DNA from 4 places in the Ureibacillus sp. FSL W8-0352 genome. Region 2 is predicted to be linked to each of the others. Evidence: riboswitches for the same ligand, from Rfam matches in the RefSeq annotation. Region 2 holds a riboswitch; each other region holds the start of a gene.
What was found. A riboswitch is a leader RNA that binds a small molecule or an ion and turns the genes downstream of it on or off. The one in region 2 is predicted to bind thiamine pyrophosphate.
Positions count from the first base shown of each region.

Region 1: another riboswitch for thiamine pyrophosphate. It lies ahead of thiT (energy-coupled thiamine transporter ThiT); the one in region 2 lies ahead of thiM (hydroxyethylthiazole kinase).
Region 3: another riboswitch for thiamine pyrophosphate. It lies ahead of tenA (thiaminase II); the one in region 2 lies ahead of thiM (hydroxyethylthiazole kinase).
Region 4: another riboswitch for thiamine pyrophosphate. It lies ahead of NST98_RS14030 (LuxE/PaaK family acyltransferase); the one in region 2 lies ahead of thiM (hydroxyethylthiazole kinase).

Region 1 covers NZ_JBBOQT010000001.1:1,864,313-1,870,105, forward strand. The annotation lists gene NST98_RS09550 (IS110 family transposase) at 1-608, opposite strand, end outside; gene map (type I methionyl aminopeptidase) at 885-1,637, opposite strand; gene NST98_RS09560 (acyltransferase family protein) at 1,844-2,839, shown strand; gene thiT (energy-coupled thiamine transporter ThiT) at 2,926-3,486, opposite strand; TPP riboswitch at 3,582-3,687, opposite strand; gene NST98_RS09570 (SMC family ATPase) at 3,752-5,793, opposite strand, start outside.
Region 2 covers NZ_JBBOQT010000001.1:693,283-699,075, forward strand. The annotation lists gene NST98_RS03540 (DEAD/DEAH box helicase) at 1-431, shown strand, start outside; gene NST98_RS03545 (YqhG family protein) at 473-1,237, shown strand; gene NST98_RS03550 (carbonic anhydrase) at 1,464-2,258, shown strand; gene NST98_RS03555 (reverse transcriptase-like protein) at 3,059-3,712, shown strand; TPP riboswitch at 3,852-3,954, shown strand; TPP riboswitch at 4,014-4,115, shown strand; gene thiM (hydroxyethylthiazole kinase) at 4,195-4,941, shown strand; gene thiD (bifunctional hydroxymethylpyrimidine kinase/phosphomethylpyrimidine kinase) at 4,944-5,759, shown strand; gene thiE (thiamine phosphate synthase) at 5,752-5,793, shown strand, end outside.
Region 3 covers NZ_JBBOQT010000001.1:2,327,431-2,333,223, forward strand. The annotation lists RNA gene ssrS (6S RNA) at 1-43, shown strand, start outside; gene NST98_RS11780 (ThiF family adenylyltransferase) at 240-1,253, opposite strand; gene NST98_RS11785 (thiazole synthase) at 1,250-2,014, opposite strand; gene thiS (sulfur carrier protein ThiS) at 2,017-2,226, opposite strand; gene tenI (thiazole tautomerase TenI) at 2,223-2,825, opposite strand; gene tenA (thiaminase II) at 2,841-3,527, opposite strand; TPP riboswitch at 3,627-3,732, opposite strand; gene NST98_RS11805 (M23 family metallopeptidase) at 3,976-4,968, opposite strand; gene NST98_RS11810 (hypothetical protein) at 5,131-5,325, opposite strand; gene NST98_RS11815 (NCS1 family transporter) at 5,335-5,793, opposite strand, start outside.
Region 4 covers NZ_JBBOQT010000001.1:2,780,329-2,786,121, reverse strand. The annotation lists gene NST98_RS14045 (FMN-binding negative transcriptional regulator) at 211-855, opposite strand; gene NST98_RS14040 (GNAT family N-acetyltransferase) at 861-1,382, opposite strand; gene NST98_RS14035 (MarR family winged helix-turn-helix transcriptional regulator) at 1,403-1,855, opposite strand; TPP riboswitch at 2,029-2,140, shown strand; gene NST98_RS14030 (LuxE/PaaK family acyltransferase) at 2,194-3,282, shown strand; gene NST98_RS14025 (acyl-CoA reductase) at 3,279-4,718, shown strand; gene NST98_RS14020 (ABC transporter ATP-binding protein) at 4,731-5,480, shown strand; gene NST98_RS14015 (ABC transporter permease) at 5,477-5,793, shown strand, end outside.

The DNA of each region.
Region 1 (5,793 bases), 1.2 Mb from region 2:
TGTTTTTTGTGCTTCATTCTTCCGTGAATACTATTTTCTACATCAATGGAATCAACATATCCATTTTGAATTAATTTGGATAGAAGTTTTCTTCCAGAAACACCAAACACATCTGAAATAACTGAATTTAGTTTAACATTTGAGCATTCTAATACTTTCAGAATCCTATTTTTTTCTGAAGTCAAATGGCCGATCCATTTTTTACGAAGCCGAGTTAAATCACGAAGGTTTCGTATATCTTCTGGTGGAACAAAACTTTTTTCAATCAGTCCATAACGCAATAACTTCGCAATCCACTCTGCATCCGAAACATCTGTTTTTCTTCCAGGGACATTCTTGATTCTTTGAGCATTCGCTAATGTAATATCAAAGTAATCCTCCAAAATGTTATAAACAGGTTTCCAATAAACTCCAGTACTCTCCATCGCAATGTGCGTAATGCCATGGTTTTCCAACCACTTTAGTAAACGAAAGAGATCCTTTGTTAAAGTGGGGAAAGTTTCTGTTTCAATGAATAATTCATCGTCCTGTTCGCCAATCATGACACAAGCAACAATTGTTTCAGCATGTACATCTAATCCTGCACAACGTGTCATCAGTACATCCAATATAATCCCTCCCATAAAGTAGATTCACAAACAGCGAGTGAATTTGAAATATAAGCATTTTTCTGTACGTAGTCATCATTCCAAATGAATGAGCTAACAATGGGTTGTTCACCAAATCCACTCAAACAGTTTTTTATTCAGGGTATCATCCACCATAAAAGCCTACGTATTGTTAACTGTTTGTGTTATCTACATTATTGGAAAGAAATATCCATTTTCATGCCAGGGTTGTGAATGAAAATTCATGATTGTTTTTTATGAAATAAAAGCGAATGATTATTCATTAATTTGCGTAATAATTATTGGCTTATCTTTTGTCACAACAATTGTATGTTCAACTTGTGCAACGAGTGATTTGTCAGGTGTAATAAATGTCCATCCATCCCCAGCTTCAATTATATGATCTGCCTTTTCAGAAATGAATGGCTCAACCGCAAGAACCATCCCTTCTTTCAAAATAGTTCCATCCCATGCATCATAGTAATTTAATATGTGTTGTGGGTCTTCATGCAAAGAACGCCCTACTCCATGCCCCGTTAAATTCATAATGACTTTTAATCCATGATCTTTTGCTTCTCGTTCAACAGCTTTCCCAATTTGATTTAATTTAGAGCCTGCTTTTACTTTTGTCATTGCTCGTTCGAAGGCAGACTTAGCAACACGGCAAAGTTTTTCTTTGTCTTCATACCCTTCTCCTACAACAAAAGAAATGCCTGTATCGGCAAAATAACCATCTAATGATCCTGAAACATCAATATTGACTAAGTCACCTTCTCGAATGACTTTATTGCCTGGAATACCGTGTGCAACTTCGTGATTGACGCTAATACATGTATATCCCGGGAAATCATATTCACCTTTTGGGCCAGAAATTGCTCCTGCTTCAGCAAACATGCGGCCGGCAATCTCATCCAACTCTTTCGTTGTGATGCCTGGTTTAGTCGCCGCTTTCATCGCATCCCGAATTTCCGCGCAAATGCGCCCAATTTTTTTTAACGCTTCTAATTCTTCTTGTGTTTTTACAATCATGTAAAAGTTCCTTTCTTCTATACAATTTCTTTTTATAATATAACATACTCTATAAAGTTTTTCGGAAATACAAGTTTAAATTTAGGAATGTACTACACAATATGATATATGATTTTACTCAAGAAATGATAGAATATATAATGAAAATTTTATTTAGACCTTCAAAGGTATTTTAATCATGTTATAATCAAACAGGAGTTTTATCATTGCGAATTAAAGAGTGGGATTTATTAAGAGTTATTGCATGTTTATCAATTTTACTATTACATTCAACTACTTTTTATAACCTAGAATCAGGTCTTTCTGAAAATTCAGTAGTGGTTCATTATATCCGAATACTTCTATGTTATGCTACACCGACATTTATTTTACTATCCATCATCATTCTTGCAGCAAAATATAAAGATGGAATCCCACAATCGTTTTGGTCAAAACGGCTTCAATTCATTTTACTTCCATATATATTTTGGGCTTTTATTGATGCCCTTGTCATTGAATATAACTACCAAAATGGTCTAATTTGGCAAACCTTTTATAACAATATCGTTCTAGGTGAATTTGTAGGTTGGTTTGTTTTAGTTATTCTTCAATTGTATCTATTGTTTTGGCTAATGATTAAATTTCAATGGCCATCTTTTGTCGTGTTACCTTTATGTGCATTGTTGTATTTTCTGCAGCATCGAATTTTTGATTTACCATATCCATTCTTTCAAGAAAATATGAAGTATGAAAAATTGTATGGAACAACTTGGTTCGTTTATTTTGTAATCGCATTCATAATCGGTGCAAATTATGAAAAAATTCAGCCACTATTGAAAAAATATCGCATTTTCACTGTAATTTTCACGGCACTATCAGCTCTTTATATTTGGTATGGCTATAAATTCGGTATGGTTGAAATACATTCTAGAAGGATGGATTTGATTCCTTTTGTCGTTGGAATAACAAGCATGATCTTAGCCTATGGACAACTGATTCCATCTTTTAAAATTATTCGAATTATTAGCAAGTATGCATTTATGATTTATTTAATTCATTGGAACATATTATCATTAACCGCAAAGTACTTTGTATCATTTTTCAACAATGGTTATCTAGCAATTTTAGCAATGATGATATCAACGCTAATCGTTGCCATTACCATTTCAAAATGCATTTCGTATTTACCTTTTGGGAAATGGATTGTAGGTAAAATTAGATAAACGTATAAAAATTTATCCATAAAAAAGCGAATTAGGAAAACAATATTGTCTCCCAATTCGCTTTTTATTTTAATTCACAATTGTAATCAATTTTCTTTTTTTATCAATCTTGGGCTTGCAGTAAAGATGAGCACCGCTGCAACTGCAGTTAAAATAATAGCCGGAGCCATATATGAACCATTATACCCGATAGAATAAATCCAGGCATTTTGATCGCCTGCATATTCTTTGAAGAAAATAGCTCCTGCAAGTGTATGACAAATAAAGCGCAACAAACCGCCAATAATTGTTCCGATGATAACAAATAATGCAATTTTATTTTTACGATTTCCTGATACTCCATCTAACACTTGTTTACGAACAATTGCCGCAAATCCTACGAAAGTAAATGCAAAAACATAATCAAGCAATGCTTGAGCCCAATGGACAATATAAGGATTAATTGTCATGTTCAATAATCCTACAATCAATCCAGTCATAAGTCCTGCAGATAGTCCCCAACGAATAGCGATTAAAATAATAGGCAGCATAACTAAACTAACGGATCCACCCTGCGCCCAAATAGAAAATTTCAATTGGTCTAACACATAACCAATTGCAGCAAAAATCGCAATTTCAACCATCCATAATAATTTTTGGTTTCTCATTCAATTATCTCCTTTCTCTTCGTTTATAGAACTTGAGAGAAGGATAGAAAACTACAAAATAAAAAAACGTCCGGACAGAGCCGAGACGTCTTTGTTTCGGTTTCTATCCACATCCCTACGCAAGTACTAACTTACAGGTTCTAAGGGTTAGTGCATCCGGCACACTCTCAGCTGACTTCATCAGCACCCCTTGTGGTACAAATCTTATATTCTATTGGGAACAATGTCATTTTATCAAATTATATGAAGATTGCAACCTCATTATTTACTTTAATATAATGGATGTTTTACTATAGCCCTCTTTTAATTTTTCTACTTGTAATATAGCAGGCATTGCCGATTTTAATTCCTCCACATGAGAAATAACCCCTATCATTCGGCCGGATTTTTGTAGTTCAATGAGCGTATCAATTGCTTTCATCAACGATTCTTCATCAAGGGAGCCAAAACCTTCATCAATAAACATTGTTTCGATTTGAACATTTCCTTGGAAGCTTTGAATCACATCCGCCATTCCTAGTGCTAAACTTAACGAAGCATTAAATTTCTCTCCGCCAGATAAAGTTTTTACATCTCTTGCTTGTCCAGTGTATGCATCATATACATCTAATCCTAATCCACTTTGCCTACCGTAGGACTCCAATCGGTCAGAAACTTGTAAATAATATTGACCGTTCGATAAATTTTTCAAACGAAGATTGCTTGCTTCTGTAATGAGCTCTAAATACCCCATTTGGACATAGCGTTCAAAGGAAATTTTTTTGCTGTTGTGTCCACGAAGTAAATTATATAAATCTATGATTTGATTCGATTTTTCTTCCATTTGAAATATATCATTGGCAAGTCTTTCAAGCTTCTCTGCAAAGTCGATGCAATGTTTTTCACAGGCTTTCGAATAGTTTAATTCATCTAATGCTTTTTCATAATTAAACTGCAACGCTTCCAATTCTTTTTCAGCTTCTGTTAAATCGACCTTTTCTTTATCTTTTAATTTTTCTGCTTCCTCTTTCACTTGCACTTGTAAAGAATGAAGCTCCTTTGAATAATTATCATATTGCATTTGTAAAGCTTCAATTTCCTGTTCTGGACGTCTAGCAAGTAGAAAATCTTCCGTCGATGTAAACCTTGCTTGTAGAAGAGCTGAATGGAAATTTTCCTTTGATTGTTGACATTTTACTTGAATATGTTTCCCTTGTTCAGTTATTTGTTTAAATGCCTCTTCATTCATTACAACTTGTTTGTTAGCTTCCTGATACTGCTTTTGGGCTGTTTCCCAAGATTGTTTTAATTGTTGCTTATTGCTGATTGCTTGTTGAAGTGCAACTTGTAATTGGGAAAGGTCTTTAATCTCTTCTGGTATTAATTTTTTTTGTTGCTCTAAAATCGTACTATTCTGCGTGTATTGTTCATGTTTTTCATGATACTGACGTTCGATTTCCTTACGAAAATGAACTAATTGTGCATTTTCATCTTGCAGAATTTTTATTTGTTTTTTATTTAATGTAAGTACTTCTTTTTGACGTTCTTTTTCTTTTATAGCAATATTTATATCTTGTAATTGATGAACATATTTTTGATATTCTTTTAATGGCGCGTGATATTGCATTAATTGTTGTTCTATTTCTTGTAATTGATGTCGTTTCGATTCTAATTTCCCTTGAACAGCAAATTTCTTTTGCTGAGCTTCATCTAATGTTGCTTTCAGTTTTTTCAATTCCGTTTGATTAACGGTTTCAGTTGATGCTGTATGTTCGATTCGGTGTACCGTACTACCGCAAACAGGGCAAGGCATTCCAGGCAGGAGACTCTTCGCAAGAATGGCCGCTTGATTATTCAACCATTTTTCCTCTTCCTGAGCATATATATTTTGAACTTCTTCATAGGTAGATGTCGCTTTAAGCCATTCGTTTTCTAGTTTATGGACTTCAGCGTTTACCTCAAAGTATTTTGTGTAGGTATCTACAATTTCTCTTAATAGACGTTGCTGTTCTAATAGTTCATTCAATGATTCTGTGTCTTCTTCCAGCTTTTCAATCATCTCGCTCAACTGTTGAATAGCCCATTCCTTTTCTTCGATCTGTTTTACTATGTTTTGTAGGCGAGTTTGCAATTGATTTTTTTCATTCAACAGTTTGTCCACGAGCTTTATTTGTTCGTTCATTTGCTCATAAATAGGGACAAGTTTTTCTAATTCATTTACTCGTTCATTCGCTTGTTCCCGTTCTTCCTCTTTCATTGCTTCCATCTTGAACATTTCTTCTGCTTTAGCAAATGTCCATTTTGCTGCTTCTAACTGTTTTGTAACGA
Region 2 (5,793 bases):
AAAGTGTGTTGTTTAACGGAAAGTTTAGTAAAAATAAGCGAGATTGGATGAGGCAATTATTCAAAGATTACGCTGACGTATTAATAGCAACAGAATCAGGTGGCGAGGGGATTAACCTTCAATTTTGCCATCATGTTGTAAATTTTGATTTACCTTGGAATCCCATGAAAATTGAACAACGAATTGGCCGGGTACACCGTTTTGGTCAACAATCAGATGTATATATTTACAATTTAGCTATTCAAAATACAATTGAAGATCGCATCATCGACTTATTAACAAATAAAATCGATGTCTTTGAAAAAGTTGTGGGAGAAATAGATGATATCTTATCAAACAAAGTGGAAGAGCCAATATACAATTCTCCAAGTTTTGTGCCAAATTTCCATTTTGAAGATTTCGGTTTAGAAGATCAGTTAGGCTTCACATAAATTTTCCAATGCAAACTTCTCGAATTGGGAGGAGCAAAAGAATGATAGCTGAACAAATCCATCATTATTTACGAACATTTTTTATAGAGACAAATTGTAAAATTGAAGATGAAACATCCGATTATTTAACTGTTCAATTAACAGCTGATATCGATAAACGTATAATGAATCGTCCTTTTTATTGGCAATTTATTGAAAGTACAAAAGCAGAGCCAAACCCATTAAAAGTAACCTTTATTACGAAACAAAAAGAGAATTTAAACATTCGTGGTGAATATATTCATTATGGGTCGATGCGAATGCATCAAATTTTTCAAGCCACGAAAGACTTAGGCTGTTTTGTTCAAATGTATGAAGATATTGAAGGAGCAAGTTTATTTCCATGGATTGGTGCTAATTTTAAAGTTTCTTATCATACAGACCAAACAAAGGAATTGCTCTTTTCTTTAGGAATTAACTTAATTCATGGCAGCGTCAAAAGTGACTTCCAAGATATATTATGTGCGTTGCAGTTAACGGATGAATTGCCAAAAAACGCATATTGCCTACCTTATATTGTTTCTCCAATGAGGGCGATTGAACGTTTGGAAACTGCAATTGAAAATTATATCGCAAATGATGATTTATCTTGGGCGGATGAGGCAAAAAAACGATGGAAAAGGGAACAAGAAATATTAGATCATTTTTATGAAGATGTAGAAAACAAACCAGAAATTTATGAAATAGAGAAAAAAGCGTTAGAAGAGCGATTTCAACCTCGAATTAAAATTGAAATCGTTAGCGGGGGACTGTTTTACTTAAAATAAATGAAATCATTCTAATTTTCGTAGTACTAACCAAATCTATGGTAAGTACTACTATTTTTTTGCGGCTTGGACTCTCCGCTCCCCACTCATGCAAGTATGTATTTTTAATCAAGCTCTATTAAGTTTATAAACAAGGGAATGGTGCTATATAGCATGACCGAAGTATAAATCAATCATCTATTTGGTTAAATTAAATAAAAAATGGAAAAATGGGTGGGGAATATTGATGAAGTTAAACTATTATATTGTGATTTTTTTGCTATCATTGTGCCTTGGTGTAGTTGGTTATCTATCTTATCAAAAATCAACTATTGAACAATCACCAGGAGAAAATGACTATACATTCAAAGAAGTTTCTTATACTGATGAAGAAAAAAAGATTTCAAAAGAATTGGAAGTTCATGCTTGTGAAAAAGGAACAATGCAATCACCTATACAAATTGAATACAAGAATGTTCTTCTTGAAGATGCCCCAAAAATCAACATACATTATGAAAAGGAACCTGTTGTACTAATAAAACAAAGAAATCAGTTTAAAGTATATTCGAAATCGAATACAAGTTTTATTTCGGTTGATAATGAACAATACAAATTTCATTCCTTCCATTTCCATTTACCAAGTGAACATCAAATCGAAAATCAAAACTATGATATGGAATTACATCTCGTACACGAAAATGAAAAAGGCGACCATGCTGTAATAGCGGTATTTATAAAATCTGGAGAAGAAAACGAAGCAATTAAAGAAATATGGAAGTTTATACAAGATGAAAATATGAATGAAAAAGAAATGGATTCATTCAATTTATTACAATTAATTCCTGAAGTAAGGGAAGGGTATTACTATTCCGGTTCTTTGACGACACCTCCTTGTACAGAAGGGGTTGACTGGATTGTATTAGAAGAGCCAATCGAATTTTCAATTGAACAAATTACTATGTTTAGAGATGTTTTCGGTCATACGAATCGACCTATACAACCAAAGAATGACAGGAAAATTTTTAAAATAACCATCAATTAAATATTCTAAATATAATCCCTCATATCATATGAATGATTGACATTGAAATGCACTTTATAAATATGTTGAATATTTTATGGTTCAATACAGCAATTTGTTTCTCATCTACTTTCTGAGCATTCATGGTTTTAATCAGCTGTAGTAATAAAGTGAGGGAGTGATTCTACAGGTTGATTATTTTGAATTTTTTAAATGGTTAAAGAATAAGGGGCGGTATCGCTCCTTTTTGTGTTAATTAAGCTCATAAATCGTTTTATGATTACTGTTTTAAAAATGCCTCACGTTATTGAATATTTTTGTTATTAAAGGAAAAAAATAACAAAAAAGTGGTAATTTCCTTCATCCAGTTGCATAGTGAGGTGAATTGAATGATTATTAATATGTTAACTGTAATATTTGTCTTGATTTGTTGTATTGTAAGTTTTCTCCTTATGGTTTTCACAAAAAAAACTTTGTTGTTTCGATATATTCCAATAGTTATCATCACAGTTAGCTTCATCTTTATAACGATTAAATACTTCTTCTATTCATATTACTTGATAGTCACAAAATTATTTGATGGTGTAATCCTTGTTCTTTTCCTTACATTATGGTTCTTCATTATGATTGAACATGTCATTCTCGATTTCATTGAAGATTATTCAAACATCCGCTCATCTTTTCGTATCATGTATAATCGAATTAAGCGATTGAAGTTTCGTTATGTTCGATTACATTTCATAAAAAAAATTAAAAACCAAAGCCTACATTAGTGCACATATCGAATTGTTGAAGTAAACAGGAACAGGGAGGTTATATTCATGAAAATAACCATTGAATGGACGTATCATCATAAAGGATTGGAAACAACTTTTCGATCAGATGAAATGCCGCCAGTTCAAGCCCTATTGATTGCAGAAGAATTAAAGAAAACCGGAAAAGTAAAACATATGACCTTTATTGATCAATATGACAGTACATGGTCTGTTAAAGAAATAAAAAAATATTTAAAGGAAATCGAAACTGAGCCATCCAATGTGACAGTGTATTTTGATGGTGGTTATGATTTAGAAAGTCAAAAAGCCGGTTTAGGATTTGCCATATATTTTGAACAAAACGGAAAATCTTATCGAACTAGAAAAAATTTAATGCAACTTGGCTTAAGATCTAATAATGAAGCGGAATATGCGGCATTATACGGAAGTATTCTAGAGTTAGAAGTGATAGGCGTTCATCATCAAACTGTTCGATTCATTGGTGATTCACAGGTTGTTATTAATCAAATGAGTGGAGAATGGCCTATTTATGAAAAAGAATTAACAAATTGGGCGAATAAAATTGATGAAAAATTAAATCAACTAGCAATTAAACCTGAATTTGAATTAGTTTCGCGAAAAGGGAATGAAGAAGCCGATCGATTAGCAACTCAAGCATTGAATAATACCATAATTGAAGGAAAAATAGAGTTAGATTAATCGAGAAAAACTTGTGACATTCAATCTAGAATTTAAGTGATTTAGCTGTTTTATCTAGCAATCTTTTTAAATTCTATTAAATTATTTGAAAAAATAAAATGAAAATGTGTTATAATTTTCATAACAACTAAAAAATTATTAAATTTTGCAGGGGTGGCCTAAGTGCCTGAGAAGGTGATATCACCTAACCCTTAGAACCTGATGCAGCTAGTACTGCCGTAGGGAGCAAAATACCTTATCGTATGAATTATGATTATGTGTATTGTTGCTCTCCAAACTTGGAGAGTTTTTTTATTTCATATGATAATTGCAGGGGTGGCCAAGTGCCTGAGAAGGTGATATCACCTAACCCTTAGAACCTGATGCAGTTAGCACTGCCGTAGGGAGCAATGAAAGATTGTGTTCTATTTTCAAAGCTCTTTTGCGCCGTGCAAAGGAGCTTTTTTCTTTACATAAATTTTTACAATTATAGGAGGATATATATGAGCTTAATCAAAATAAGAAAAAAAAATCCATTAATTCATTGTATTACAAATACCGTTGTAACGAATTTTACTGCAAATGGTTTGCTTGCAATTGGAGCTTCACCAGTTATGTCAGATGAGCCATTGGATGTAGAAGACATGGTCGCTATTGCAAACGGATTATTAATTAATATTGGTACATTAAATAAAAATTCAGTAGAAGCAATGATATTAGCTGGCAAAAAAGCAAATGAACTAAACATTCCTGTCGTGCTTGATCCTGTCGGGGCGGGGGCTACAACATATCGTAAAGAAATTACAAAAAATTTATTAAAAGAGATTAAATTTGATTTAATCCGATGTAATGCTGGAGAATTAGCAGCAATTGCGGGAATTAATTGGCAAGCAAAAGGAGTTGATAGTGGAGAAGGAGAAATGGATATTACCCTTGTTGCTAAGGAAACTGCTCAAAAGTATGGTGCAATTGTCGCTGTATCTGGAAAAGAAGATTTCGTGACTGACGGTATAGAACACTATCCAGTTAGTGGTGGCCATGAGTTAATGACTCAAGTTACAGGAACAGGTTGTTTATTAAGTGCTATTTGTGCTGCAGCATTAACGTTGGATGGAGGAAAACTTGAAAATATTCGAAATGTATTAGCTGACTATAAAAAAGTCGCTGAAAATGCTTCGAAAGAAAAATACCTTGGTTCCTTCCAAGTTGAAATATTAAATGGATTACATCAAATTTCAAGAGGTGAATAACTGTGAATATTGTCTTGACAATTGCTGGTTCAGATAGCGGCGGGGGAGCTGGCATTCAAGCGGATTTAAAAACATTTCAGGAGCTAAATGTTTTTGGTACATCTGTCATTACCGCATTGACTGCTCAAAATACATTAGGCGTAGAAGGTATTTATCCTGCAACGTCTGAATTTGTGGAACAACAATTGAATACAGTTTTACAAGATTTTGAAGTGAAAGCATTAAAAACAGGTATGTTATTTTCTGCAGATATTATTAAAACGATTGCAAAAAATTTAATAGATAAAAATATTCAAATAGTCGTTGATCCAGTGATGATTGCAAAAGGTGGGCAAGCGTTATTGCAAGAAGAGGCCGTACAAGCGATGAAAAATGAATTATTGCCAATAGCAACCGTATTAACGCCTAATATTCCAGAAGCTGAGAAAATCACAGGTATGAAAATTGAAACAGCAGATGACATTCAACAAGCAGCAGCAAAGATTTTGCAACTTGGTGTTAATTGTGTAGTAATGAAAGGCGGACATTTGGAAGGTCCATCTGCTGTTGATACGGTCTTTTTTCAAGACGGCTCTTTCTTTCAATTAAAATCAAAACGAATTGATACGAAACATACCCATGGAACAGGGTGTACTTTTTCTGCAGCTATTACAGCAAATTTAGGTAAGGGGCTTTCGTTAAAAGAGTCCGTTATCGAAGCGAAAAAATTTGTTCAAATGGCAATTGAAAATCCACTAAATATCGGACGTGGACATGGCCCAACAAATCACTTTGCTCACCGTTTTGGTGCTAAAGTAGAGGTGGAAATTGTTGAATAGAACGGATTTAGCTGTTTACTTCATAATGGGTAAC
Region 3 (5,793 bases), 1.6 Mb from region 2:
GGTTTTAAAACTTTCTATAATATTACGGCAAGGCGGCTTGCACTACAAACATTACCTTAACAATGTTTGTAAAAGAGCTCTCCGATTAGGAGGGCTTTTTAATTTATTGAAAAAAATAAGCGGAGAACCTTCCCCGCTTTCCTCTATAATAATATATTTTGATACCACTTCTACTTCTACTTCGCTCATAGTTAACAGGTGTCCGTGTTTTTCCCAATGGCAAGCAACTTTCAGCACTTTTATGCTCCCACATAGCGATGATAAATTCTTTTAGCCTTTTCTTCTTCTTTCGTTCCATGAATTAATGCCCGGCCATCTTGAAAGAGAACGATTTGAACATCTTCTGCTTGGAACGAAATTAAGTAAGGATTCGCTTTTAAGTTTTGAACAAGCGGTTGGAGTCTTTTTGAGATATGATCCAATGAAATTTGTTGTTTTTGGTGCGGTCTGATTTGCACCGTATTTCTGCCACACAACACTGCTGTTTTCAAACCTGTTTCTAATGTTAAGTAAGGATGTGTGGGATTATTCCCACATGAAGGACAATCCTCTCTTTTTAAAGAAGAAACGTCAATAATTGAATGCTCCCTTTTCCAAACATCAAAGGAAACTAGTTGTTTAGACACCTTTCCACTCACTAAGTATTTCAGGCTTTCCGCTGTTTGATAAGATGCAACGATTTGCACCGCTGGACTAATGACTCCAACGGTATCACAAGTCATACCATCGGATGGAATCACTTGAAGCAAACAATTATAACACGGTGTTTGTTTTGGCACGATCGAAACACTCATACCATAACTTCTTACAACCGCACCGTGAATCCATGGTATGCCGTGTTTCATGGCAACATCATTGATGAAAAATCTCGTTTCAAAATTATCTGTTCCATCAATGATGAGGTCCACATCTTTTACCATCTCTTCTAATTCAATTGAAAAATCCCCAACAATCCCTTCAATTTGAATGGTTGAATTGATTGTTTGTAGATGTTTTTGTGCAGCAACAGCTTTCGGAATTTTATTTTTTGCATCTTCTTCCGTATAAAGTTGTTGACGACCGAGATTCGTCAAGTCGACGTAATCCCGGTCAATGATAGTGATTTTACCGATGCCAGCTCGAGCTAACATCTCAGCATTCGCGCAACCTAGTGCCCCTGCACCAACAATGAGTACATGGCCTTTCAGTAATTTTTTCTGTCCCTCCTCACCAATCGGAGAAAACAAAATTTGTCGCGAATATCGCTCCATTATGAAAGAATCCCTTCTGTTGGACTGGAGGCAACAGCATAGCGCTTTTTCGGAATTCTTCCTGCTTCATATCCAAGTCTTCCAGCTTCAATAGCGAGTTTCATTGCTTTTGCCATTTTAACTGGATCTTTTGCACCTGACACCGCTGAATTTAATAAAATGCCATCTGCACCTAACTCCATTGCAATCGCACAATCTGCTGGGGAACCAATTCCTGCATCGACAATGACAGGAATATTTGCCTGTTCAATGATTAATGAAAGATTTAATGGATTGATAATACCCTGTCCAGAACCAATAGGAGAAGCTCCTGGCATGATAGCATGAACTCCCAATTCCTCCAGCTTCTTCGCTAACACTACATCATCAGAAGTGTAAGGAAGGACAATAAATCCTTCTTCTAATAACATTTCTGATGCTCTTAATGTTTCAATAGGATCAGGGAGAAGAGTTTTATCATCCCCAATGACTTCGACTTTCACCATGTCACATAACCCTGAAGCTTTTGCGAGTTTCGCAATTCTCACTGCTTCTTCCGCTGTTTTGGCTCCTGCCGTATTCGGTAAAAGCGTGTATTTGGAAAGATCCAACATTTCTAAAAAGTTCGGTTGGGATGGTGCATAAATATTCATTCTTCTGACCGCAAAAGTTAAAATCTCTGCTCCAGATGCTTCTACCGCTTCCTTTTGAATCTCAAAATTCGGAAATTTCCCTGTACCTAACAACAATCTTGATTGTAAAACTTTATCTGCAATTTTTAACATGTTTATCCCCCTCCAACAAAATGGACAATTTCAATTTTGTCGCCATCATTCACTAGCTGCTTGCTGTACTGTTCTTTCAATACAATTTCGCCATTCTGTTCAACCACGACTATGCGATCTTGTAATTTATAAAACTTCAACAAATCTTCAACACTTTGAATACTACTTTGCACTTCTGTTTTTCGGCCATTAATGTAAAGATGCAACTTCATCCCCCTTTTTGAACAATATTTTTTAAATGGATTGCGGCTTCCTTTGGTTGACTCGATGAGAAAATGGTAGACATCACCGCAATGCCATGCACTTTTTTCTCCAGCACTTGTTCAACGTTGTCTGGCGTAATTCCACCAATCGCTATCACGGGAATCTGCAATTGTTCAACGATTTTACCTAGGGCATTCGTTCCTCTACCTGCCAATCCTTTTTTGCTGTCCGTTTCAAATACATGACCGAAAAGACAATAATCTGCCCTCGCTTCTTCAGCAGTTTTTGCTTCCTCAACGGAATGCACGCTAACCCCAACTCTCATATATGGGTACGCCGTTTTTACTTTTGCTGCCGGAAGACTGTTTGCTGGAAGATGTACGTTCCGTATACCCGTAAGTAGGGCTATATCAAGCCTGTCGTTAATAACAAGCCTTTCTTTCTCCACCCCTGCATAAATAAGTTCTTCTACTAGCGCAACGATTTCTGCGGGCACTTTACTTTTCTCGCGTATATGAATGTAATCAACAACATCGGCAATGGATGTAATAATCTCTTTCAGCTCTTTAATTGATTTTTTTCCATCAGTTATGGCATGCAGTTCCAATACATTGACTTCCTTTCATGCATTGACTTTTTCATCAGTCGGCCACATTTGCCTGTTGTATGCCATGTCCCAAAACATGTATTCAAATCGTGTTGTATTTAAGAAGATTTCTTCTAGTCGTAAAAGTTCAGATTCCGGTTTTCCTTCTGCCAATTGATTAAGCAAATCGAGATTCCATTGCGCTGATTGGCCAAACTCTTCGGAACTGTACATTTTTACCCAGTCTCCATATAATCCGTGTTCTTTAGCACCCTCGATTTCAGCAAGTTCACATCCAATTTCCCAGTAGCTCCATGCACAAGCTAAATGAGCAGCTGCAAGTTCAGCGATAGAACCATTTTGTGCAACAGCTAACATATAGTGCGTATATGCAAGCGTTACCGGAGACGGTTTTGCCTCTTCCAGCTCTTTTTCCGTTATGCCAAAACGACTCGCATATTTTCTGTGCAACGCCATTTCTCCATTCATTGTGTAATAAAGCAGGTTGGCAAACACCGTCATCACTTCAAGATTTGGCGCTTTCACCGCACCTAAAGCAAACAATTTGGAATAATCGATTAAGTATAAATAGTCTTGAATCATATAAAAACGGAATTTGTCAGGGTCCAATGTGCCTTCACCCAACTCTTTTACAAACGGATGTTCATGGTTTTTCCTCCAAGTCGACCAATACTTTTCTAAAAGTCGGTCAGTAAATTTCATCATTTCTCCCTCCCATTCAATTCACCATTAAAAAAAGCCACTTCAAAAATGAAGTGGCTTAAAACCCGAAATGCAAAAAGATATAATAATAGACAATACGAGTCCCAACAACCACTTCCCTTCGCTAGCATTACCTAGTGCAGGTTCAAAGGGTTGAGGCAATGCCTCTCTCAGCTAAAATGAATTAGCACCCCTAGTGATTTATAATGCTTTATTAAATTACAATCATTGTTACATGAACTCATAAAATTTTCAATAAGTTAAAATGAATATAAATTTTGTTATTTTATTCCAACTATATATAACTTTCTACTTCCCAGTGTCTCATTGAAAAGCATAATCTTTTTTAGCAGACTGGATATTCTTCAAATACTTTTAGCTAAAAATGTTTGCGGCTTCTACCATAAAATAAAGTTGCTCTAGCGATTTTTCGCTAAAGCAACTCTTGTTATTTTTGTCCCTTCTTTGTTTGTTTTTCCCATTGCAAAAGATGTGGATATGGGTCAAATGCCCATTCTGTACGGCCATTAAATTTATACATTCCGTAATGTAAATGTGGAGGGAATTTTCCACTCGTTCCTTCTTTACCATATCCAGAACTTCCTACGGCGCCAAGAATTGTTCCCGGTTCTACAATATCTCCAACTTTCAAATCTTTATTGAAATATGCTAAATGTGCGTAATAATGATACGTATTTTGATTATCCCGAATGCCAACTCGCCAACCGCCAAATTGATTCCAGCCCATCACTTCTACAACACCATAAGAAGTTGACAGAACAGGCGTTCCATAGCCTGCAAAAATATCCGTTCCTTCATGTATACGTCTTCCGCCCCATCCCCTGCTAGCACCCCAAGTTCCTTTATAGCTGTAATTATAGCCTCGAACTGGGAGGGGAAAAATATGCTTGTCTAACTCAATAGAATTGAAATGTTTATAAAGTATTTGAATGGTTATAATTTGATTGATAATTTTTTCATCTTTGTAATACTCCCATAAGGCAGTTTTAAAATCCTCTTCTGACGGGCCAAATTCGCTTAAATACGTTGCCATTGTATAAAGAATATCTTGGTCATGATTTCGATCTGCCTTGCCATCTCCGTTTCCATCAAGACCTTTCCCCCCAAAATATCCAATTGAAAAAGGTGAAGTATCTTCCTCATTTGGATTCAATTCTCCAACCCAAAATTCAGGAGAAAACTGAATCGCGATGATACTCTCACGCTTCGGAATATCCTTCCGTACTTCTTGGATATTTCTTTCATATTGATCGACCGCCGCCAAACGATACCATGGGACAAATGGCGTTTCGTAGCTTTTGTACAAATTCATTCTTTCCTGATAAACATTTTCCTTCGTTTCTTTTGCATTTACGTAAGTCGGAAATATATAAAAGCATACAATCGCCAAACATAAGGGGAGAAATATTTTTCGAACCAAAACGAATCCTCCTTTCTTCATTAGAATATCCCGAATTTTTTAAACCATGAGTGATTTTCCTATGACAATAAAGTCCATTATTTTACATACCAATTTCCTTTATGTAGGAGAGTTTTATGCAAATAAAAAAGTGCTTAACAACACATGTTAAGCACGAAAGAATCAAGCATGTATCAACTTTGTAACTATTAATTTTCTAGCATTTGGAGTTGTAAGTATTATTTCTTCATCACTATTTGAAAATTTTACAACTGTACCATCTAAGTTTTCGTAAATTTTTTCTATTTTTAATCCCTTTTCTAAATACTTTTCAATAATTTCTTTTTCTTTAAGAAACTCCTTATATTCTTCAGACATCAAATCACCTCATTCTATGTTTTTCGATGGGATGACTTGCTCGGTTGCCTCCACCTCTAGCTCTCCAAAGATCACTTCTACATCCGTCTCTGTACCATCAATCATCCAGTCCCTACCAGCTGTAATTCCTAAATATTTGGAATCATCTGGATCTACTATTTCAGCTTGAGGATATTTTTTAAACCACCAATATTTTGCAAGAATATAATAAATAACCGCACCTGCTACCAATCCTACAATTGAAGAATAGGTCGGTAATAAATTGGCAATAATTCCCCCAATAATCCATGCAAGCATTCCTGCCCAGTTAATTCCGTTAGCATAACGATATTGACCATCTACTTCATATAAATCCTTAACATTCACTCTTCTTTTACGAAGGATATAGTAATCTGCAAACAACACACCGACAATCGATGTTAAAATACCACCAATGATGAGTAATGCCTGAGTAAGAATATCAAACAG
Region 4 (5,793 bases), 2.1 Mb from region 2:
ATAATAAAAAAGGAGAATCCTTCTTTTACTTCTGTACATGATGAATGGAATGGATATCCTGACAGTTTTCACATTCATCCTCGTTTAAAACCTAAAAAAAATTTAAACCCATGAAATTTTGCAATGTGCAAAACTTCATGGGCTATTTTTCTATTTAGGAGGATTTTGTCCCAGCTCCTCCTCAATTTCTATTCTAATAATCTCATCTTGTTATTCAGATTTTCCTAACTCGCCTTTTTTATTTTTTATTCTTCTTTTCATTACTTTTGCCATTTGTTTAGAGCTTAAATCGCCTTCGCATTCCAATTTTTCAATGATGTTCAGATAATCCTCTTCATTTCGGTTTTGACTTAATTTATAGGCAGCTTGCAATTCTTGAATTTTAATTTTTATTCCAACAATTCCTTTGATTTGTTTTTTTGTTTGAGCAGAAAGATTTTCCCATAATACAGGATTGTCACGATGCCCTTCATATTTTTTTAATAATAAAATAAGGTCTTCTTCTAACTCAGTTTTGTTCATAATACTAGCTGTTCCATAAACATGGACAGCTTGATAATTCCAAGTTGGTACATTTTCATGGCTATACCAAGATGATGAGATATATGCGTGTGGACCTTGGTAAATTACAAGCACGTTTTCATTTTGTGATTCAAAGCTTTTCCATTGAGGGTTGTTGATAGCTAAATGTCCCGTTATATAATAATCATCTCCTTGCTTTCGCAACTCCAACGGTAAATGAGTAGCAATTGGTTTATTTTCAAATGTCGAAACAATTGTGCCGAAGGAGTTTTTCTGAATAAAATCAATGATTTCGTCTATATCCGTCACTGTAAAATATTTCGGTATATACATGCTAATCAACCTTCCAATGTTTTGATCATAATCAAGTCAGTCTGCTCTTCATCCCCCATATAAAAGGAATGAGATTCTTTTTGAACAAATCCCATTTTCTTATAAAAACCAATTGCATTTTCGTTCTTTTCCCAAACCCCAAGCCAAATTTTCTTTTTATTCCATTCCTTTGCAACTTCAATCGCTTTATTTAGCAAGACTTTTCCAAGTCCATGCTTCTGAAATTTCTCTCGAATATAAATTCTTTCAATTTCAAGGAATTCATCGCCCATTTTTTCCGTCTGAGCATCATCACTATTGACTTTTAAGTAACCCGCCAATTCATTTTGGTAATAGACAAAGAAAAATTGTGAATGAATATTGGATAGCTCTTTCTCTAATTGTTTTATATTAAATGCCTTTTCTAAATATACTTTCATATTTTCAGGTGAATTTTGATCTTTAAATGTGTAATAAAACGTTTCAATGCCCACTTCTTGTAATGTGTGCAAATCTTCAAGGGTACATGTTTTTATTTTGATTGTCATAGTGAACATCTCTCCTCATATCAATAATTTCGTTTGTTTCCCTTCTTAACGTATTCCCAATCTTTTTCAACATTTTTTCTTACCCGCTGCAAAAGATTGAATAATGTTTCCACTTCTACTTCAGATAATCCTTGTAAAGCTACAGCGTTAGAATGATCATGTTCTCTTATTAAAAACGGATAAACATTATTGCCTTTCTCGGTCGCATAGAGTTTCTTAATTTTTTTATTTTGTGGATCCTCTCGCTTTTCAACAAATCCGTTCATTTCTAGTTTTTTTATTGCGCGTGATGCAGTTGTCCGATCCACTTTGATCATTTCAGCCAACTTTTCTTGAATAATTCCTGGGTTCTCACATATTCGTACAAGGTACAAATACTGACCTTTTGTTAAGTCATATTCTTTAAACTCGATATTACTGATTGAATCTAGTGCTCGTGCTATCATCCCAATTTCACGAAGAACTTCTTTCATAATGAACCCCTCTCATTTTGTTGTAAATGCAATATTTTTAGTTCATTATACTCAACTTTTGTTGCATTTACAATAAAAAATAAAACCAATTGAATATCTACATAATCTTAGGATGAAAATTCAAAAAAATTTGCAATCTTTCACAAGAATAAGTAGACTTTATATTGAAACTGAATATATTAACCGGGGGCTTGCGGAAGCAGGCTGAGAGTACGACTAATCCGTCGTTGACCGTTTGAACCTGATTTGGGTAATGCCAGCGCAGGGAGTGTAGTAAGTCGAATTATGCACTTTGCTTAGGCAGAGTGCATTTTATTTTGCGGAAAGGGTGAAAACCGATGACTCAGCAACGAGAAATCATAGAGGAACTTTCTCAATTTATCAAAAAGAATCAAGCTTCAGAAGAAGAGTTTAATAGCTTGGCTTTACATATTTTTAATTATCAATACAAACATAATCTCCCCTATCAAACATTTTGCCGCCAAAAAGGAAAGACACCGCGGCTTGTGAAAAATTGGCGAGACATTCCTTATGTGCCGATGAGTGCCTTTAAAGAGGTTCCATTGACATGTTCAGATCCAGAGGCAGCGGTTAGAGTCTTTATGACAAGCGGAACAACCCAAGGAAAACAAGGCAAACACTATCATTCCACTCTCGAAATCAGAGAACTTTCCATGATTATCAACTTTAAAGAACGGTTTATGAAAGAAACAAATCGCATCCGCATGGGAATTTTGTTTCCAACTGAAGAGAAAATGCCGCACTCATCCTTAGCCCATTATTTAGCTCTTGTCATGAAAGAGTTTGGCACAGAGGACAGCTGCTATTTATTAAAAGAGAACGGCGTACATATTCAAAAAATCATCAGTGAGTTGGAACATGCCGAAAAAACAGGAGAACCATTTGCTTTGCTCGGAGCAAGTTTCAGTTTTGTTCATTTGTTTGAGGAATTGGAGCGTTTAGGAAAAACGTTTAATCTGCCGAAGGGAAGCAAAATTCTTGATACTGGTGGTTATAAAAATAAATCAAAGGAATTGGATTTAAATGAATTTTATCAGTTGCTTGAAAGATATTTCGGTGTAGATAGAAGCAATTGTATTAATATGTACGGCATAACAGAGCTAAGCACGCAATTTTATGATGATGGCAATGAGGTCGTTCCATCTATAAAAACTGGACCTAGTTGGATTCGTACGAGAGTCATCAATCCGTTAACAGGTGAAGAGGTTCCAGAAGGAGAACGTGGTGTTTTAGTTCATTATGATTTAGCGAACTTTAATTCCGTAATGGCGGTTGCTACTGAAGATGTAGGAATGGCGGTTGATGAAGGATTTTATCTGTTCGGTAGAGTTCAAGGTGCCGAGGCAAGGGGATGCTCGCTAGCGGTAGAAGAGTTTATTCAATTGGCGAAAGGAACAGCAAAATGAGAATAACAGCTGGATATATTCCAAATATCGGAGAAACGAAATTTGATAAGAAAATCCTGAAGTTTCAGGATTTAGAAGTGGAACTGCCTCTCCTTACATTAGAGCAAATGCAGAGGGTCATTGACACGGTGAAAAGAGAAAGTGCGGAAATCTTAAAATCACTGTCGGTATCAACAGTAGTGGACATCATCGGTTATGTAACGGAACAATTTTTGGACCGCAGTTCATCTTATCGACAGCAGGCGGAAAAGTTGCTTCCGATTGTCACCGGCTATGATGAGGAGGTAATTCGCCTTGGTCTTACATCTTTTTTAAAAACATTTCGCAAGCACGAACTCCAGCGTTTCCTAGTAGAAGATTTAGGAAATCCATTATTATTAGATCATTTTCAGCCGCGCGCAAAAGGTGGTTTTTCAAAAGCAATTGGACCAGAACTCATTACCCATGTATGGGCAGGGAATGTTCCAGCACTGCCTATTTGGAGTTTCGTATCTGGTCTGCTAGTAAAAGCAGGAAATATCGGAAAAGTTTCAAGTTCTGAACCTCTTTTTGCCGGCTGGTTTGCAAAAGCCTTAGCAGAGGCCGAGCCGAGTCTTGCCAATTGCTTTGCAGTTGTGTGGTGGAAAGGCGGCGATGAAAAGCGAGAGAAGATGATATTTGAAAAGTCGAATCTCGTTATCGGATACGGTAACAACGAAACGCTGCAAGCTTTAAAAAAACAAGTTCCCATTACTACTCACTTTTTGCCTTTTGGTCATAAAGTAAGCTTTGGCATCATTTCAAAATCTGCCTTAGATGCGCACAAAGCATGGCGAATTGCTCATCAAGCCGCACTTGATGTCATTCGTTACGATCAGCAAGGTTGTTACTCACCGCACTTATTTTATGTGCAAAAAGGCGGAAAAGTATCGCCAGTGGAATTTGCCCGCTTGATTGCGGGGGAGCTAGAAAACTTCGAAAAGCGTTATCCAAGGCGTAAGCTTTCCATGGAAGAATCAGTTGCCCTTGCTTCATGGCGGCAAAAGGAAGAAATGAGCACTTTTACAGCAACAGGAAAAGAAGTGCTTGGAACTTCCACACATCAATGGACGGTTGTTTTTGAAGAAGAGGAAAAAGTTTTTACGGCAAGCCCGTTGAATCGAGTTATTCGGGTTATTTCTTTTGAAAAATTAGAAGACATTCTGCCATACATCAAGCCATACCGCTCATTTCTTCAAACGATTGGTATGGCCGCAACCCCTAAAGAACTTTTCCACTGGGCAGAGTTGTTGGCTAACGTTGGCGTAACACGAATCACAGCACTAGGAAAAATGACTTCCCCTGAAGCAGGTTGGCATCATGATGGACGCTTCAATCTAATGGATTTAATTCAAATGGTAGACATCGAATCATCGGCAATAGTGGATAGTGAACAATTTGCTCCTTATGTTGATTAGGAGGTTTTTAATATGAGTTTTTTGGTAATGGAGGATGTAACGTACAGTTACGAACAAGGAAAAAATCAAATTTTACGTGGGATTAGCTGGGAAATCAATAAAGGAGAGTTTCATTGTCTGCTTGGAAAAAGTGGCTGCGGAAAAACGACCTTATTAAAGCTTGCTGCTGGCCTGCTTTCATCTGAGAATGGAAGCATTCGCCTGCAAGGAAAGGAAATAATCAAACCTTTACCTAATTGTAGTTTTGTCTTTCAAACTCCAACTCTATTGGAATGGAAAACAGTTATTGAAAATGTGCTTCTCCCTATTAAATTGAAACGGAAAATCAGAAGTGAGGATATGGAGCAGGCAATGGAATACTTAGAGCTTGTTGGGTTAGCCTCTTATCGAGATTGTTACCCTTTACAGCTTTCCGGTGGACAACAAAGCCGGGTCGCTCTTGCACGGGCCTTAATGCAAAAACCTTCTTTATTATTTTTGGACGAGCCTTTTGCAGCATTAGATGCCATTACAAGAGAAGAACTGCAAGATGATCTTTTAAGAATGTGCTATATGCATAATATTACTGTGCTCTTTATTACCCATGATATTGCGGAAGCTGTATATTTATCCGATAGAGTTGCTGTCATGGCACATGGAGAAATTGTCTATCAAACCCCAATCATGCTTGAACGCCCACGTAGAATGGAAATGAGATATGAGCCTTATTTTAACGAACTATGTTTCACGTTACGTCAAGTGATGAATGGTGAACGCTTATGAAAAAAACATCCGTTTATTCATTCTTATTATTCATTTTTTTACTAGTTATTTGGGAAGTATCATCCAAGTCCTATTCCGAACTTGTATTACCAGCTCCTTCTGTAATAGTACTCACCCTTGTTGATGGACTTTTAAGCGGCTATTTTACACAGCATATTCAGCGGACTGCCGCTGAGGTAATTCTTGGTCTCTTTTTTGGTGGTGTAGCTGGATTTACGGTAGGAGTTCTAATGGGAGAAGTGGCCTTTTTACGTAAGCTTCTCTTTCCTTATATTATAGCGAGTCAAGCAGTTCCCAAGCTGGCATTGGCTCC